DNA from 3 places in the Nitrosomonas ureae genome. Region 2 is predicted to be linked to each of the others. Evidence: predicted binding sites of a transcription regulator. Region 2 holds the regulator's gene; each other region holds the start of a gene.

Region 1 (4,293 bases), 130 kb from region 2:
TTTGGGACTCAGAAACATCTCGGATGATATTTCAGACAAAGTTTTACCTGCTGCAATAAAGCACAACGTTTGATATTCACGATCAGATAAAGTGGCATAAAGGGGCTTATCGGTATCGGAGTTAATAATATTAGCAAGTTCTTGCGCGACAACAGGACTAACATACTTATCTCCCGTAGCAACCTGCCGAATAGCCACTACTAACTGCGCGGGCGCGCTTTGTTTATTCAGATAACCTGATGCACCCGCCTTTAATGCACGAACAGCAAACTCGTGCTCATTATGCATACTAAGCATTAGTACTGCCAGACTTGGTCTATCTTTCTTTACCTGCTTCAAAATCTCAATACCATTCCTATCTGGCAGTGATATATCCAATAACATCACATTAAAATCCTGCTGCCGCGCAATTTTGATCGCTTGGAAACCCGTTTCCGCCTCTCCAGTCACTTTAATATCATCGGTCTCACTGAGTATTTGTTTCAAACCTTGACGAACGATTGCATGATCATCGGCAATCATCACACTAATCATGTGCATACCTCCAGCTAATAAAGAACCCTACCGCAAGTGGCGGGGAATGTAACCTGATGAGATTTAAAGCAGAGAAATTTGCTTTCTCTTCCTAACAGACTCTGATTGGGAGAACTCTTTAAATTTATTATTTAAATCATATGATTGCTCAGAATGACATTCCGAATCCCCAGTCGGTATCAAAATAGTCACCCTAGTTCCTTTTTCTGATTCTCCAGAAATATGGAAATTTCCCTTTAATTGCAGACATCGTTCACGCATTCCTCGTATTCCAAACGAATCTTGCTTCTTCATATCAATTTCAGTAATTCCGCATCCGTTATCTATCACTTCAAGTAAAACCAAGCCTTCCAATTCAACAAGCTTCACCTGAATGCGTGAAGCATTGGCATGTTTGGAAATATTTGTCAGCGTTTCCTGAAATACCCGAAAAATTGCTATCGCCAAGTCCGCATCTAAAGATATTTCATCATTGTCGCAGGATACTCTGCAAACAATACCGGTACGATCACTAAATTCTTTTGCCTGCCATTGCACAGCGGCAACAATCCCACAATCAAGAATTCCCGGGCGCAAATCAAGTGAAATTCGTCTAGTACTGTCGATTACCCGGTCCACTAGTAATTCAATAGATTTTGCTTTCTGTTGATAAAATTCTAGCTTTCTTGCTGTTTTATCCATACAAGGGAATAACTCACATTTAATGGCAGTTAATGTTCCACCAATGTCATCATGAATTTCACGCGCGATTCGAGCCCGCTCCTGCTCTTTAACTTTTTGTAAATATGAAGATAGCTCGGCCAACTGTTCACGCGAACGTGTAATTTCTCGCTCCGCCAATTTATTGCGAGTAATATTTATCATAATGCCATCCCACAACATGACTCCATCAAGCATTCTTCTGGGTGTTGCGCGTAAACTAATCCATTTAATATCGCTATCTCCTTTAACTTGAATGCAGCCCTCCCAATTCCAGGTTGAAAGTTGCTCGGCAGATGTCATCATTAGTTGACAATAGGATTCTTTGTCTTCAGCTAAAATTAATTCCGGGAAAAGCTCCGGATTACTCATTAACTTCTGGGGAGATAGCCCCAGTAGTGTCTCGCTTGCATCGCTGACATATGGAAAACTAGCTTGATCATTACTGCTCAACTGAAACTGAAACACTACTCCGGGAAGATTAGATGTAATTGCTTGGAAAAGTGCCTCACTTTTTTGCAATGCAGTTTGAGCAGTAATAAACCGCTGGTAATTATTTGCCTCACGCAAACTACGTCTAATTACCGGTACTAATCTAGCAAGATTGGTCTTCATCATAAAATCATATGCGCCCAAAGCCATGATGGATGCAGCCGCCTCTTCACCGACATTACTCGAAATAATAATTAATGGAGTATCCAATCCTTGATTTTTTATCAATTTGATCACATCGCATGCATTAAATCGTGGCAACGCATAATCGGATAGAATTACATTCCAGTCCTGTATCTTCAGCGCTTCCTGCAAATCCTCGGTCGTAGTGACACACTGATAGTTTATTCGAAAACCGCTTTGTGAAAGTATTTTCAAAACCACATCAGCATCCTCTGCAGAATGTTCAATCAGCAATATTTTTAATTTTTCTTCATTGACCATCTCAGCACCTCATTGAATGAAGCCGATATAACCCAAAGAGTTAAGTTACAAAACTAATTATCTGAATTTTTTTATGAATTCTACTTCACTCGATAATTTTATAAAAAACATTTATAACACGAATAGCTGATATTAACCAAACGATTAGGTAAAGAATACAAAAGTAAAATCCTAAACTTTTCAGAATGATCTCCGATAACTGCAATCAACGGTGCTTGCCTTTCTTGTTGGATTGCGAGGAAGTCACCACCGTAATTTAAATTAAAGATTAATCCGCCCAAGGTTTTTATTCCTTCCAGGATCGCGGAAAAACCAACTGGCAATAATGCCAAATGTAAATAGGAGAACCCAAATGTCTCAGGTTATAAATTCAAATATTGCTTCACTGACTGCACAACGTAACCTTAATTCATCACAGTCATCATTGAACACTTCTTTAGAACGTTTATCTTCTGGATTGAGAATCAATAGTGCTAAAGATGATGCCGCTGGTTTGGCGATTTCTGAAAGAATGTCGACACAAATTCGCGGATTGAATCAAGCTAACCGTAATGCCAATGACGGTATTTCACTCACGCAAACAGCTGAAGGAGCATTGACTGAAATCGGTAACAACTTACAGCGCATTCGTGAATTATCGGTACAGGCATCAAATGCAACAAACACCGCGAGTGATCGTGCAGCGCTTCAAGCTGAAGTCACGCAACTAACCTCTGAGATTCAACGTGTCGCTACTCAAACTCAATTTAACGGAATGAATTTGCTCGATGGCTCTTTCGGCACCTTCAACCTTCAAGTAGGCGCCAACGCCAATCAAACTATCTCTGCTTCATCGGGTAATTTTCAAACCAATTCATTCGGCAACTATCGTATCGGTGGCCTAGCTGCCTTTACTTCAGGAGGTGTTGGTGACCTCGTCGCGGGAACAATCGGCGCCAATAGCGACGCAGTCGGTAATGCGGTGCTGGTTAGCGGAACAACTGGCGACACATCCGGTATCAACGGTGCTGCGGCCGCAGGTGACTTCAGAATTTCCACTTCCTCTGGAAATTTCGATGTGTATTACCGTGCAGGTGCTAGTGCAGCAGAAATTGCCAGTTCGATCAACAAGACTGGCAGCGGCGTAAATGCTTCTGCTACCACTGAAGTGGTACTTGGCGCAGATACCGGAAGTGGTGCTGGTTTCCAGCAAAACACCACTTATTCTTTTGCAATCTCAACCGATTATTCAGACCCGACCAATGCAAATACGGTTGATCCAAAATATACGACGATCTCATTTAAAACTGGTGGATCAGATGATGCATCGGATGTCGATTCCGGAAGCTACTTGAGTACAGCAGTTAAGGCATTTAATGATGCTTCTGCTAAAACAGGATTCACCGCTGAGGCTGTGCAAACAGAAGATGGTTACTGGGCAATTAAGCTGAGCAATGCAAACGGCAATGACCTTCGCATCTTGAACAATTCCTATGACAACACTGGAACTGCAATTGATATCACCGTCTCCGACATAGCAGTTCTCGACGGTGATACAAATACAGCTGACTCTCTAGCAGATACACTTGCCGGTGGCGGACTCGATGCAACCACAGGTGTATGGACTAATGGCAACGGTGCTTGGTACACTGGTAAAGTGACGCTTGATTCCGCTCAGTCCTTTAGTGTTACAACAGCCGTTGCCGATGTCTTTCAAGATGCTTCAGCTCCTGGCACAGCGGCAGCTGGTACTTACGGCGCACAGTTGCAAGCTACCAATGCAGTAGATGTCACTTCGTATGATGCAGCACAACGCACCCTATCGATTGTCGATGCTGCTCTGAGCACAGTCAATAGTCAACGCGCTAACTTCGGTGCTCTGCAGAACCGCCTTGAAAGCACGATGTCGAATTTGCAGTCTACTTCGGAAAACTTATCAGCCTCGCGCTCTCGGATTAGAGACGCAGACTTTGCTGCTGAGTCGGCAAATCTAACAAAATCTCAGATTCTTCAGCAGGCTGGTGTAGCGATGTTGGCACAGGCCAATCAATTACCCAACAATGTCTTATCGTTATTGAGATAAGCGAGCATCTGAAAATGACTTTGGGGTAGCTTACGGATTGTATAGTAACTACCCCATACTCA
Region 2 (4,293 bases):
TAGTAGAAAAACTACCCCCCGAGCTTGATTACGAGTTGAGTTTGAAACAGGCAATGTCTGCATTAGCTTTTAATCTGCACACTGTTGCCAGCGACGAAATAATAGAAAAGGGCGGCATTTATGCATTGATCGGTCCTACAGGTGTTGGTAAGACGACTACGACCGCAAAATTGGCGGCTCGTTGTGTAATCCGGCATGGTGCGGATAGGGTGGCATTACTCACTACTGACAGCTACCGTATCGGAGGTCATGAACAGTTGAGAATCTATGGACGGTTACTAGGTATTCCTGTGCGTACGATTAAAGATACTGAAGATTTGCAAATGACGCTATCGGAACTGAGAAACAAGCATATGGTGTTGATTGATACTGTTGGGATGAGTCAGCGTGATCAAATGCTTGCCGAGCAGATTACGATGTTGAGTAATTGTGGTACCGATGTCAAACGTATGTTGATATTAAGTGCTGCGTCCAATGGGAAAACACTGGATGAGGTGATTTCTGCCTATCATAAAAATGGTATTTACGGCTGTGTCATCACAAAAGTCGATGAAGCTGCGAGCTTGGGTGTGGCACTGGATGCCGTTATTCGCAGGAAGTTGATGCTGCATTATGTCGCCAACGGACAGAAAGTGCCGGAAGATATTCACGCAGCTAATCCGCGTTATTTATTGCATCGTATTTTTAAATCTTCCCCTGGTGATTCGGCTTTTACTCTGCAAGATGCCGAATTTGCTTTGGTAATGGCGACAAAGAATAATACTGAAATAGCGCAATCCGGGAAAAAATCGTCGGCAGGATTGTTCCATGACTAAATTGATGCTGCACGATCAGGCGATGGGGTTACGCAAACTGCCATCATTTCAGGCACCTGATTCAGCGCGTGTTTTTACTATCGCAGGAGGAAAGCCTAGGGTTGGAAAAACCAGTATTGTTGTGAATCTGGCTGTCGCTTTGGCTCGGAAAGGGCGGCGTGTACTGCTGATTGATGAGAATCCTTGTCATAATAACATTTGTACCAGCCTGGGATTGCAGTCACGCTTTGATTTACTCCATGTGATTTATAAGGATAAGAAGTTAAACCAGGTACTTTTGCAGGGTCCTGAGAATATCGCCATATTATCCGCCATGCGCGGTATTCATGCATTAAACAAGTTGAACCCGCTCGAACAAGACTGGCTCGTTAGAAGTTTCTCAGAACTAACTCATTCCGTCGACATTGTTTTGATAGATACGGCTATTGCAGGTACAACACATGTATTGCCGCTAAGTTTGGCTTCAGAACAAGTGATGATGGTGATCTCGGGATCGGCCGCATCCCTTACGGGTGCGTACGTACTGATTAAGATCATGAGTCAGGAGTATACGAGAAGGCATTTTCTCATATTGGTGAATAAAGTGGGATCGGAAGCTGAATCGTTTGCAATTTACCAAAATTTTTACAGAGTAGCTCGTCAATATCTATCGGTCACGCTTGAATATGCTGGCTATATTCCAAATGACGAGAAATTGCGTAGTTCAACACAATTATGCAAGCCTGTGCTGGAAGTATACCCGTCTTCACAGGCTGCAATTTGTTTTGGGCAGGTGGTGCAAAATATTTTACGCTCCTCTTGTCCAGACAAGTATCACGGGGGAATCGATAATTTCATACAACGATTGATTCAAACAAGTCATCTGAGTATGGCCAATTTTATGGTGTGATTGATATGTATACTGCAACTGGAACTAAAGCAATTGATAAAGATCAGTTTATAGCTGAATTTACGCCACTGGTGAAACGTATTGCGTACCACATGATGACTCGATTACCCGCTAGCGTTCAGGTTGATGATCTGATTCAAGTCGGCATGATTGGTTTGCTAGATGCTATCAATCGTTACGAGGGTTCATATGGGCGGCAGTTTGAGAGTTATGCGGCACAGCGCATACGGGGCTCAATATTGGATGAGTTACGTGAGGCGGATTGGTTGCCGCGCAGTATACGAAAAAAAATGCGCCGTATTGAAGCAGCTGTGAATTTATTAGAGCAGCGCAATGGTTGCGCGCCTAATGAACTGGACTTGGCTAAAGAATTAGATATGTCATTGGAGGAATACCATGAAACTTTGCAGAGTGCACGAGGCGCACAATTAATTTATTACGAAGATTTTCAACAAGATGATGAAGAGCCTTTCTTGGATCGTTTATTTATTGACTCTGAGGGAGATCCTTTAAATACGTTGTTAGACGAGAATTTTCGCAACCAATTGATTGCTGCGATTGATAATTTACCTCCTCGGGAAAAACAGATGATGGGGATGCATTACGAGCAGGAAATGAATTTAAGAGAGATTGGTGAAGTGCTTGGAGTCAGTGAATCCAGAGTTTGCCAACTGCATACTCAAGCCATTGCAAGGCTTCGTAGTCGTTTGAGAAATCTTTGAGAAGTAAGAAATGCTGATTATCCAGTGATCTGATTGGATTTTGGGATGAATAAAAAATCAAAGATGGATGTGAATAGTGTTGCCGGTATTGTATTGGCTTTTGTTGCGATCATCGGCGGACAGTTTCTCGAAGGAGGACATGTTGGTTCTTTATTACAGGTAGCAGCTTTTTTGATTGTTATGGGAGGCACTGTTGGCGCTGTATTGTTACAAAGTCCAGTCAAAGTTTTTATCAATGGAGTCAAAATGGTCAGCTGGGTATTTTATCCCCCTGAAAATTCTCCACAGAGCCTGATTAAACAAGTCGTTAATTGGTCCAACATTTCACGCAAAGAAGGGTTGTTGGCGCTGGAATCGCATATATCTACGGCTAAAGACGCATTCTCAAAGAAAGGCCTACAACTACTTGCTGATGGAAGTACTCCGGAGAAATTACGTGAAGTCTTGGAAATTGATATCATGGCTTTAGAGACACACCAACGGCAGTCTGCACGAATTTGGGAAGCAGCTGGCGGTTATGCTCCAACCATTGGCATTTTGGGCGCTGTGTTGGGTCTGATTCATGTGATGGAAAATTTATCAGACCCTGGTTTGTTGGGTAATGGCATTGCAGTGGCTTTTGTAGCAACCATTTACGGTGTCGGTTTGGCCAATCTGGTTTTCTTGCCAATTTCAAATAAGCTAAAAAATATTATTAGTGAGCATGTCATTATGCAAGAAATGATGATGGATGGTTTTGTCGCTATTGCAAACGGTGAAAATCCTCGGTTGATAGAAAGTCGACTGAGAGGATATTATATTTAATACCCTGTTAAGGGTTAATTTCATTATTAGGCTATGGAATGATAAGAAGAAAGCAGAGGAACGATGAGCCCCCTGACAATCAAGAACGCTGGCTTGTATCTTATTCAGATTTTATAACCTTATTATTTGCTTTTTTCGTAGTAATGTATGCAGTTTCATCGGTAAATGATGGTAAATATCGCGTATTAAGCTCTTCATTGGTTAACGCATTTAAAAACAATAGCTCATCTACTTCTGAATCTCCACAAACAACAGAATTTTCACTTCTTCAAAATGAGCATTCAAATCAAGGTAGTTTGATCAAGCTCACAGATAATTTCAATACTCAAAAAGTAAGAAAACAAGAGAAGATGAAGGGTATGGCTAAAAATATTCTCCATGCGCTGGAACCATTAATTAAAGATGGTCAAGTAAGAGTGACCCAAAATTCTTTAGGAATCACAGTTGAAATTAATGCCAGTGTTCTTTTCTCGCCAGGGCAAGCTAGGCTTGCCGAAAACTCAGTCCTGTCACTTCAAGCGGTTGCAAATGTGATCAAAGGCCACGAGCATGAAATTAATGTAGAAGGCCATACAGATAATTTACCTATAAATACAGAAAATTTTCCATCAAATTGGGAATTATCATCCGCACGTGCAAGCAGCGTAATCAGGTTATTCATTGAAAAGGGCGTTGAAGCTCATCGGCTTACTGCAATAGGTTACGGTGAAAATAGACCAATAGAAAGCAATGAGACATTTGAAGGGAGAAAAAGAAACCGTCGCGTGACGGTTATGATCTTATCGACCGATCCTGATAAGATAACGGAAATTCCTATCGTTGAAAATTAGGTGAAGGGATCTTTGATTTAAAGATACTCATCTTCATCTCTATCCTCGGAATAGCAAATGAGATTGTTCAGAGGGTGTACCCTAAATATAGGGCTGGCCTTTAGGTCCATAAAGTGCAACATTACCTGCTGCTCCATGTAGCGCAGCAAAAGACCGTAGATTGTGTTGCAGTCGATTTGCAATAATCAAACCGTTAGAATAAGTGAATTGTCGGGCCGTTTTGGCAAGATCTA
Region 3 (4,293 bases), 820 kb from region 2:
CAAATCCACGGGACTGCGATGCGATCAGACCATTGCATTGACCGCTACGAAGGCCAGCAAGGATTACCCGCAGCACCTACGACGTATTAAGTTCTATGATGCCGAACACGACAAGCATCTGGTATTTCTAACCAACAACTTCGATTTACCTGCACTGACCATCGCTCAGCTTTATCGTTGTCGCTGGCAGATCGAACTATTCTTCAAGTGGATCAAACAACATCTTCGTATCAAGCAATTCTACGGAACCACTGAAAACGCAGTCAAGACACAGATATGGATTGCCATCTCGGTTTATGTCTTGGTTGCCATCGTAAAAAAGCGACTCAATACCGAGACTTCACTTTACACAATCCTACAAATCCTGAGCCTAACTCTTTTCGAGAAAACTAACCTAGATCAATTACTTAAAAATACTGAGATGCAAATGATCACTCACCATAACAACAACCAACTGAATCTATTCAACTAAATTGCCGGACACTACTGACCGAATATATAGAAATATTCTATAACCGGCAGAGAAAACAGAAAAAGCTGGATTATTTTTCACCAGCACAATTTACGCAGCAATACTATGCAAATTTGCTTGTTGCTTAAACCGATGGACTCCATTTTTGACAGCACATACATGGACGCCCACTTTCTGCCAAGCTTTCAGTCAATGATTTTGAGCAGGTAAAGATTGCTGCCATACATCCGGACTTTGTATGAGGCGCATTGCCCCTGCCCCTGATGGAATTTGCTGAGTAGCGCCTTATCACCTCAGCGTGCTCTATGCACTGTGTGCTGTTTAGGTTTAGCTACTCACGGTCTGACCAGTTTCGCCATCATTGTCATGATTGCCCGTGCAATCGGTTGAAATTTTTCTCCTTAAATCTGCTGCAGTGCTATCAATAAATTTCTATGCAACACCATAATCATGCTCGGCAGCAACTGGTGTCGTAGCGCGATTATGGTGGAATGTTGTGCCTTGGGCGAGCAACGCCCAGATAATACGAGCATTTTTATTCGCTAGTGCAACAGCAGCGATATTCTTGTTGCGTCGAGCTATCAGTTTACGCAACCAGCTTTCTGGTTCTTCCTTATTTTCAGCAAAACGGATGACTGCTCTTGCTCCGTGAATCAGCAAAGTGCGCAGATAAGTGTCGCCACGTTTACTGATGCCGAGTAATATCTGCTTGCCACCACTGGAGCACTGTTTTGGCACCAATCCAAACCATGCCGAAAGTTGCTTGCCGTTCTTGAACTCTGTGGCATTTCCAACTGTTGCAACAATGGCGCTCGCCGTAATCGGGCCAATACCGGGAATAGCTTCCAATCTTTGACTGGCTTCGTTCTCCTTGTGCCACAGCTTGATCTGCAATTCCAACTCTTCTATTTGTCAACTTAGTTGTTTGAGATGATCATTCAACTGTTTCAGTAAATGACGCATTGATCCTGGTAAATCGTTTCCAGCATCTTCCAGAATATCCGGCACCCGATTGATAATCGAACGGATCCCTTGTGGGATAACAATACCAAATTCAGAAAGCAGGCCGCGTATCTGATTTGCCTGTGCGGTTCTGGCTTTGACGAAACCTTGCCTGGCACGATGCACTGACAAAATGGCTTGTTGCTCAATATTCTTGATCGATACAAAACGCATGTTGGGTCGGCTTACCGCTTCGCAGATCGCTTCCGCATCTGCCATATCATGCTTGTTGGTCTTGACGTAGGGTTTGACAAATTGGGGTGACATGAGCTTGACGGTGTGCCCAAATTCGCACAGCTTTCTCGCCCAATGGTGTGAACTACCGCAGGCTTCCATCCCAATCAGGCAAGGCTCCAGATTGGCAAAAAACTTTGACATCTCGCTACGGCGCAACTGCTTGCGCAGAAACGCCTTACCATACATATCCACGCCATGAATCTGAAATACCTCTTTTGCCAAATCAATGCCTATCGTTGTAATCTTCATGTCGGACGCTCCTCTCTTATTTAGTGGGCTTTATTGCACCACTACTTTGGCACTTCGATGCCGTTTAGGGTAGTGGGCGTCCATTCCATTACATCAGGTCGAGACTCTCTCGACTCCATGAAAAAAATGTCCATCAAATTGGGACAACTCCAACTCCAGTTCAGTTTTTTATTTGACCGCAACATTACATAAAACCATACGGGTACAGGTTACTAATGATGAGTCAATAGATACGGAAACTAGGCGGTCGTATTTATATTTCGCCCGAGATTTAAGGGTAGGTTTAGTGCAGATTGAGAATTATCAGGAATGGCCTCAATTAATGCGAGAGCACCTGCGGCGTTAATATCTATGGTCTTTTTAAGAACTGCAATGCCAACTGCTTCCTTAGTATTAAAGTCCGCCATTTCAGTTGCTATTCTTGCTATACCGGTTACATCCATGAAATTTCTCCCAATTTTTATAAAGATCATTACGGCAGGTATTGCTCTATCTTTTAGGGATCCTCGGGATTTTCACTCCACCAGACTAAAATTGTATATTGCTCATAGCAATATACATCATTTCTTGATTAATCTTTTCTTAGAAACGTTGAGAAAAGCTTTTTGAGATGATCTTGCCAATCCAGTCCGACTTTTAATGGTACTTTCACTTGAATGCTTGTGTTCTCAGTATTTTTTCCTTCCAAATACAAAATATATTGCCCCGCTTCACTCAGTTTAAAAGCTTGGGTGACTACGCCCGATAGGTGCTGCTGCGCAGGCGTAGACAATATTTCGAGTTCTTTTTCCGTGTCTTCAGTAGTTACTATCCTAACCAAGCGTTGAGATAACAGAAAATTTCGTGCCGATTCCGGATAAAGCAAGTCGATCGAGATATTCACTGCCGCTGGTTCGGGTACTTTCCCACATTGAACAGGAACATGGGGTGATCGCAGAGTATCTTCAGGTGACTCGTAGTCCGCCGGGAGATAATATCCTGAATAACCAATGATTAGGTTTTCAGTTTCTATGGTGCAAGCACCGCCGCGAAAACCTTTGGGATAAGTTTCGGCTGAATCCCCTTGTGAGCTTGTACCATAGAGCATGCCAAACATCAGGACGGAAAATATGATCCCAATCAAAATTACAAACATAAATTTATGGGAAGAAAATTTTGAATGGGTAAACATAGTATTTTTTACTGATAAACAGGAATGACGAAAAATTATATCAGCCAAAACAGTTTCATAGTAATAGTACTTGCGTTTGCTGCAGGAGATTATTGGGGGTTTTGATGATAAGTTGTTCGGATGCACTTACATTTATTCCGTGATAAAAATAGTTTAAGGAATGTACCCTGTATAATGTAACCACATCAACATGTCTAATTTAATGCTGTAGAAACAACATCCTGATTCATTTGATTATGGCTTTTCTGATCAACATAGCGAAGGAATCCGATAACTTTATGTATCTATCAATGACAAATTGATAGGCTTGAGGAGACATTTTTCTCCAAATTTTCCCAATGATATCAATCCACTGACTCTGCGTACTCAGGGTATTTACTCGCGAAATTGGATAAGTAGTGTTCAAGAAAGACCAATCCGGCGACATTTTCCAATAATTAGGTATCTGGATTGAACTTCAATGATTTTTTGCCAACGGTCTGGGCCACGCGCGTGATGAATCCGTTTTCATATCCAGCCTTAGCAAGCAAATCAGCGACGGTGTCGGCGTGGAATTTGTTCAATCCCGCTCGCCATTAATGATAACCCTTGAGCTCCATCGGATAAGCACTGCGTGGCGTTTTCCAGTTGCGGGGCTCTCACTGCCAGTTTTATGGCATCATCAGCGCCAGGGTGAATAACGTTCAAGCATATCTGGCATGGGGTGTGAATAAAGCAGATCTTTCGGCAAGATTTTGTCTTCACAGATTTCCTGGTTCGGATCTTCGTTATTTGCCGCATCAATCAGTACTTTTACTTTGTCGAAGTTTTGCCGGGTCATATCGAAAAATTAATTAGTCTGATTATTGACGTTAGAACGCCTTTGAGACAATTATAATTAAAACATATGATTTCCTCTTGTAAAATGATCAAAGCGTGATCATGATATTTGCGCTTAACCTGATTTAGGCTGGATGAGGAACACATAGATACATAATTCAGCCCGCGATGATTCTGTTGAATTGGAGAAGATTTATGAAACGGCGCACTTTTTTATTTAAAATACTGGCTGTTGCGACCATGTTTCCTCTGATGCCGGCATGCTTGCGCACGCCGATGGTTAGCGAAGCAGCCAGCCCTATTTCACCCATCAACAAACCTCATAAGGAATGGCGTGAATTGG

The links. Region 2 encodes FliA, which starts transcription of late flagellar genes. Its sites were predicted from a motif close to CTAAAGTTNNCNNAAANNNTGCCGATANNA; they were not measured.
Region 1: a site for FliA is predicted at 2,341-2,370, ahead of ATY38_RS16880 (flagellin N-terminal helical domain-containing protein). Genes of this name have one in related genera too.
Region 3: a site for FliA is predicted at 2,430-2,459, ahead of ATY38_RS12995 (YjfB family protein). Genes of this name have one in related genera too.

Annotation. Positions count from the first base shown of each region.
Region 1 is NZ_CP013341.1:2,087,608-2,091,900, reverse strand. Features, by position in the region: gene ATY38_RS09580 (response regulator) at 1-534, opposite strand, end outside; gene ATY38_RS09575 (hybrid sensor histidine kinase/response regulator) at 598-2,169, opposite strand; gene ATY38_RS16880 (flagellin N-terminal helical domain-containing protein) at 2,522-4,231, shown strand.
Region 2 is NZ_CP013341.1:1,960,043-1,964,335, forward strand. Features, by position in the region: gene flhF (flagellar biosynthesis protein FlhF) at 1-815, shown strand, start outside; gene ATY38_RS08970 (MinD/ParA family ATP-binding protein) at 808-1,704, shown strand; gene ATY38_RS08975 (RNA polymerase sigma factor FliA) at 1,710-2,426, shown strand; gene ATY38_RS08980 (flagellar motor protein) at 2,490-3,230, shown strand; gene motD (flagellar motor protein MotD) at 3,269-4,060, shown strand; gene ATY38_RS08990 (flagella synthesis protein FlgN) at 4,142-4,293, opposite strand, start outside.
Region 3 is NZ_CP013341.1:2,780,719-2,785,011, reverse strand. Features, by position in the region: gene ATY38_RS13005 (IS4 family transposase) at 1-472, shown strand, start outside; partial or broken gene ATY38_RS16960 (IS3 family transposase) at 478-600, shown strand; partial or broken gene ATY38_RS13000 (IS110 family RNA-guided transposase) at 905-1,960, opposite strand; gene ATY38_RS12995 (YjfB family protein) at 2,200-2,403, opposite strand; gene ATY38_RS12990 (hypothetical protein) at 2,532-3,095, opposite strand; gene ATY38_RS16250 (hypothetical protein) at 3,793-3,951, opposite strand; gene msrB (peptide-methionine (R)-S-oxide reductase MsrB) at 4,146-4,293, shown strand, end outside.